One region of the Salinivibrio sp. ML323 genome, then DNA from elsewhere that is predicted to be linked to it. Evidence: riboswitches for the same ligand, from Rfam matches in the RefSeq annotation. Region 1 holds a riboswitch; the other holds the start of a gene.
What was found. A riboswitch is a leader RNA that binds a small molecule or an ion and turns the genes downstream of it on or off. The one in region 1 is predicted to bind lysine.
Positions count from the first base shown of each region.

Region 2: it holds a riboswitch for lysine, as region 1 does, so the genes downstream of both, lysC (lysine-sensitive aspartokinase 3) here and BZG13_RS05180 (Na+/H+ antiporter NhaC family protein) in region 1, are expected to answer to the same signal.

Region 1 is NZ_MUES01000005.1:48,827-52,045, forward strand. Features, by position in the region: gene BZG13_RS05165 (YcgL domain-containing protein) at 1-201, shown strand, start outside; gene BZG13_RS05170 (lytic murein transglycosylase) at 213-1,184, shown strand; gene BZG13_RS05175 (H-NS family histone-like protein) at 1,236-1,661, opposite strand; lysine riboswitch at 1,933-2,114, shown strand; gene BZG13_RS05180 (Na+/H+ antiporter NhaC family protein) at 2,203-3,219, shown strand, end outside.
Region 2 is NZ_MUES01000001.1:6,566-9,784, reverse strand. Features, by position in the region: gene BZG13_RS00045 (pyridoxal-phosphate-dependent aminotransferase family protein) at 1-705, opposite strand, end outside; lysine riboswitch at 969-1,156, shown strand; gene lysC (lysine-sensitive aspartokinase 3) at 1,277-2,635, shown strand; gene metH (methionine synthase) at 2,674-3,219, opposite strand, start outside.

The DNA.
Region 1 (3,219 bases):
GATGTGCCCGAGGCACTCATGAATAGCTTTGGGCAGCCCGAATTTGCCATGATGATCAACTTAGACAAGCGCGATAAACTGGCAGCAGTTGACATCAATAAGGTTAAACAAAGCCTGCAAAGTGATGGCTTTTTTGTGCAATTGCCTCCGCCACCTGACGCGGCATTGCAGGCCATTCGTAATAAAAACGAAAAACTGTAAAAAGGATGACTATGCGCAAAGGTATGATTTCAGCCTCTATCGCGGCGGCACTCTTGGTGAGCCCTGTGATGGCCAAGCCCGGATTCGAGCAGTATGTGACCACCTTAAAAGCCGAAGCACGTGAGGCGGGCATCAGTGATGCGTTACTTGAGCGTGCCTTTAAGGACGTTAAATACCATGAGCGTGCAGTCAGCTCCGATCGAAATCAACCTGAGCGACGTCTCACGCTGGATGAGTATATTCCGCGTGCTGTGCCTGATTGGAAAGTCGCTCAAGCGAAACAACTGTATCGTGAACATTACGACACTTTGAAAGCCATTGGTGAGCAGTACCAGGTTCAGCCGCGTTTTATTGTGGCTTTATGGGGTGTAGAAAGTAATTTTGGCAAACTTCAGGGTAGTTATAATGTCATTGAAGCCTTATCAACATTAGCCTTTGATGGCCGTCGTGAGGCTTTTTTTCGCAAAGAGACCATGGCCGCACTGACGATATTAGAGCAAGGGCACATTGCGCCTGAAGCGATGAAAGGCTCTTGGGCTGGGGCGATGGGTCAATGCCAGTTCATGCCGAGTTCGTTTATTAACTATGCGGTCGATGGAAACCAAGATGGCAAAAAAGATATTTGGCAAACGGAAGCTGATGTCTTTGCGTCTGCTGCAAATTACTTAAAAAAAGCGGGATGGGATGATACCTACACGTGGGGACGGCAGGTACAGATCCCTGAAGGCATCGATCGTACTTTGCTTGGCACCAACAGTGAGAAAGCACACTCATTGAGTGAGTGGCAGACGCGTGGGGTACGGCGAATGAATGGTCAGGCGTTACCGGCCGTCGATATCAACGCTTGGTTGATTCAGCCTGATGATGGTAAAGGCAGGGCTTATCTTGTTTATAATAACTACCAGAGCTTATTGAAATGGAATCGCTCGCACTACTTTGCGTTAGCGGTGAGCCATTTGGCGGACAGAATTAAATTTGGTTAAGGGATAAAAAAAAGAGGCTGAGCGCCTCTTTTTTTATGCGGGAATATGGACTTAGGCTTCCTGACCTGGGATGAGGAAGTCTTCTTGCTTGGCCGCGCCGCTTTCAATCGCTTCGCGAATCACTTTAGGCATGCGGCCTTGGCCCGTCCAGGTTTTTTGTGAGCCATCTTCGCCCGTATATTGATATTTTGCTGGACGTGTTGCGCGTTTACCCGAGGCTTTACTCTTCGAAGCACCACCTAACAATGCCACGATTTCTTCTGGGCCAATACCGTCGGCTTCTAACATAGCACGGTATTTTTCTAACTTCTCTAAACGTTCTTTTTCTTTTGCCTCGGCTTGACGGTCAAGCTCTTTACGCTCTTCGACAACCGTTTGAAGTTTTTCTAATGCTTCATTAAGTTGTTCGGTTGACATTTCTTTGGCAAGTGCGCGCAAGCTACGCAAATTGAGTAAGGCTTTCATTGCATCAGACATTATTGGTTCCTATTTGATTTATATGTTAATTGAAAGAATGATAGCAGTATAATTGAAATATACAATATGGCCTATATTAATACGTCATATTGCGCATTAATTGCAAGTTAACTGCAAATTTGACTTTAATTCTATTGTCTTTTTGAAGCGAATGTCTAAAAAAATAGAAGATGAGACGTATTTTATTGGCACCGCGTAAGCTGGGGTTTAGTCGATGCTTTTTCAACCATAAAGAGTTGCGATGGTAAGCACGTTGTGTAGAATGCACCACGCTTAACGTAGAGGTGCGTTGTTTATCAGTCGTGCACAAGAGGGTGATTCCGATGAGAGTGCATAAAAGGAAGCAACGCCGAAGCCAATCAGGTCATCACACCGATTGAGCTGGGGCTGTTACCGAATAGGGGCAGCACTGCCATAGTACTTGGAAATACACTATGGAGCGCTACTGTATGTAGGAGGCAAGCTGTTTGCCGTGTGATACCACGCCTTACCGTCTTCATTTCTGCAGTAGATCTCCAACCACCTGGTTGACACTGAGATCATGAACTTAACAGATTTTTCTTCATCCGCTTTATCACTGCTTCCCCCTTTATTGGCTCTGGGCCTCGCGATTGCTACACGACGGGTTTTATTGTCCTTGGGTATGGGAATCGTACTGGGTACGGTATTACTGACCGATTTTTCTATCCTCTCTTCCGGACAGTACCTGCTTGAGGTGATTACTGGGCTATTTATCGCTGATGGAGGCTTAAATAGTTGGAACTTAAGTATTCTCGCGTTTCTTATTTTACTCGGGATGATCACCGCGCTTCTGTCTCTTTCTGGAGGTACCCGCGCGTTTGCCAATTGGGCGCAAAGCCGGATCAAGAGTAAACGTGGGGCGAAACTGCTCGCGGCGTTTCTCGGCGTATTTATCTTTGTTGATGATTATTTCAACAGCTTAGCGGTGGGGGCCGTCTCTCGCCCTGTCACAGATAGGTTTCACGTCTCGCGAGCGAAACTGGCTTACATTCTTGATTCCACGGCCGCCCCTATGTGTGTGATCACGCCGGCATCAAGCTGGGGGGCTTATATCATTACCGTGATTGGCTCTATTTTGGTGGCACATGGCGTCACGGATTACACGGCGCTAGGGGCATTTGTCACCATGATCCCAATGAACTTTTACGCCATTTTTGCCTTGCTGCTAGTGTTTGCGGTGGTTTGGTTTCAACTGGATATTGGCCCGATGCGTCAGTTTGAATATCAGGCGAAAAAAGGCAGTCGACTGGGCGATGAAAGTGAAAACTGCGCTGATATTTGCGACGACCTAGGGATTGAGGAAAGTGATAAAGGCAGCGTGGCTGATTTGGTCGCCCCCATTATTGTACTCGTCGTGGCGACGGTGGGTGCAATGTTATATACCGGCGGGTTGGCATTGGCAGCCGAGGATCAATCCTTTTCTCTGCTCGGGGCGTTTGAAAATACCGATGTCGGGATGTCATTGCTATGGGGTGGACTCGCGGGTTTAGCCGTATCCTTGGTGATGACAGCGAAACAAGGTATAGCGGTATCAGAT
Region 2 (3,219 bases), on a different contig from region 1:
AAACCAGCTTTGCACCTTGTGAGTGCGCGCCTGCATTTTTTCGATTGCACGGGGCGAGAATGTCACGGGCGATAAGCCCGGCACACACGATAAGCACTTCTGACTGCCTGAGTAAACCGCATCCAACTGCCATTCATCGACTTTCAACGGCACGCCACCGAGTGAGGTCACCGCATCGACAATAGTGAGGCAGCCATGCTCGCGCGCCAAGGTGGCAAGGGCCTGTGCATCTGAGCAAGCGCCTGTGGACGTCTCAGCATGGACAAATGCGACAATGCTAGCCTCCGGGTGCGCTTTCAAAGCCGCTTCAACCTTTTCAGGATTGACCGGATCGCCCCAAGCATCATCAACCATCACCGCGTGTGCGCCACAGCGTTCCACGTTTTCTCGCATCCGGTCGCCAAACACGCCATTGCGACACACGATCACTGTGTCGCCAGGCTCCACCAAATTGACAAAACAGGCTTCCATCCCGGCACTCCCGGGGGCAGAGACCGCAATGGTAAACGGATTTTCGGTTTGAAAAGCGTACTGCAGCAGCTGCTTGACCTCATCCATCATGGCAATGAATAAGGGATCAAGATGCCCCAATGTCGGCTTACTCAATGATTGCAGCACCGATGGATAAATGTCAGAAGGGCCTGGCCCCATCAGTGTGCGAGCGACAGGTTGAAAAGACTGAATATCGGAAATTGCACGAGCCATCACGAATCCTTGTTGTTGGTACCGAAGCTCACCGTTATAGCATATTTTTTCGCCATCCCCCTAGCCTCTGGCACATGAACTGTGTGATCGCTAGCGTCGATTTGCTTTTCTTGTCAGGGTCGATAATGGGCAATGGCCTTTTCTTGCCTGGGTGAGAGGCAGGCGCTGGGCAGCGCTCCTATCGAGCGTAAAAACACGGTTGACACCCTGCGATCACACCCGTAATGTTAAAACTGTTCATGCGGTCACCGACCCATGACTGAACATGCAGAAGAGGTGCATTTCTCAGGCAGTTATCAAGCGGAGCCCCACTCCTAAGCATGATAACCAGGGGAGACAATGCCGAGGTGGCGTACGTTCGGGGTCGATACGCTGCCGGCCTTGAAGGCTGAATCCTTCAGGCTGTCACTTGTCATCCATATGGACAGACAGGTGGAGCGCTTCTGGCAGACTACACCTGCCGTTTGCTCTTCCTACCTTGTCGCGGTATTTATCGCGGTCACGATGTGACTTCTGATGTTCCCCATCATTTTTAATTTTTTGACTCTGCTAGCCAGAGAGGGGAAAGGACGTGAGGCCATTACCATCAATTTCAGTCGCTAAGTTTGGCGGCACCAGTGTCGGGACGCTAGCGGCGATGCAGCAAAGCGCCGCTGTTATCGAGCAAAACCCGCAAACCCGTTTAATCGTGATCAGTGCGTGCGCCGGTGTGACCAATCATTTGGTCGCGCTGGCAAAAGGGATCAGCGACCCTGACGCGCGCCAAGCCAAATTAGACGCCATTCATGCCATTCACCAAGCAATATTGCAGCAACTTCCTGATTGCCAAAACACGCAAACAGCCGTCGACCACTGGCATCTCGCCATTGCCGAGTATGCCGAAAAAGCAGCTGCCACTCCGGATTCGGCCTTAACCGATGCGTTGGTGGCCTGCGGCGAGCTGATCTCGACCCATATTTTCACCCATTTACTCAACAGCCGAGGTATGGCAACAATACGGGCCGATGCGCGTGAATTGCTGCGCACCGACAGCCAGTTTGGCTGTGCCCAGCCTGACCCACAGCAGACGCAAACACAGTGCCACGACCAATTGCTTCCGCATTTAGCCACACACCGAGTGGTCACCCAAGGGTTTATCGGCGCGGATGCCCACGGACAAACCACCACCTTAGGCCGTGGTGGTAGCGACTACAGCGCCGCACTGTTCGCCGAAGCCGTGAACGCAGAGAGTTTGGCCATTTGGACTGATGTACCGGGGATTTATACCACCGACCCGCGGATTGCCGACCAAGCGCGCCCAATCAGTGAAATTAGTTTTAGCGAAGCCTCAGAAATGGCCACGTTTGGTGCCAAAATCCTTCACCCATCCACCTTAGTGCCTGCAGTGCGCCAACATATTCCTGTGTTTGTCGGGGCTGCGAGCGCGCCTGAGCAAGGCGGTACCTGGATCCGCGAACAAGCGCACTCGGCACCGCTGTTTCGTGCCGTCGCCTTACGTCGAAACCAAACCATGGTGACACTGACCAGCTTAAACATGTTCCATGCATATGGCTTTTTGGCCAAAGTATTTGAGGTTTTGGCACGATTTGAAATCTCGGTAGACTTGATCACCACCTCGGAGGTCAGTGTCGCTTTAACCCTTGATCAAACCAACACTCAGGGCGACGCACCGCAGCTGCCAGAAGCGGCTATCGCCGAACTGACCCAGTTATGTCATGTCGAGATCTGCGAGAACCTGGCGGTGGTGGCGCTGATTGGCAACGAGATGAATCATACTGCTGGCGCGACAGCGCCGGTGTTCAGTGCCTTAGCACAACACAAACTACGCATGATTTGCTACGGTGCCAGCAACCACAATGTCTGTGTGGTGGTTGAAGATGACGATGCCACCCAGGTGGTGCAGCGGTTACACGCGGACTTATTTGAATAATAAAGAAGCCAGCACAGCTAATGTGCTGGCTTCTTTCGTTAGCCGTTTAAGTTCGGCCCGAGCCATTTTTCCGCTTCTTCGCTGCTCCACCCTTTGCGTGCTGCATAGCTGTCTCGCTGATCGTTTTGGATCTTCGCCACCGCAAAGTAGCGTGACTCAGGGTGGGAAAAATACCAACCTGAGACCGACGCCCCCGGCCACATCGCGTAGCTTTCAGTGAGTGTCATCCCCGTATGCGCTTCTACCGACAGCAATTGCCAAATTTTGCCTTTCTCACTGTGTTCAGGACAGGCGGCATAACCCGGCGCTGGCCGGATCCCTTGGTATTGCTCGCGGATCAGCGCGTCGTTATCGAGCGTCTCATCGGGCGCATAGCCCCACAAGGTGATTCGAATTTGCTGATGGAGATACTCTGCAAAGGCTTCTGCGAGTCTATCGGCGACCGCCTGGATCATGATCGCGTTATAATCATCCCCTTTCGCTTTGTATTCTTCCGCCAGGGCATATTCGCCAATACCACCTGTGACCGCAAATGCGCCAATCCAATCCGGCTGGCCACTGCTTTTTGGCGCAATAAAGTCCGA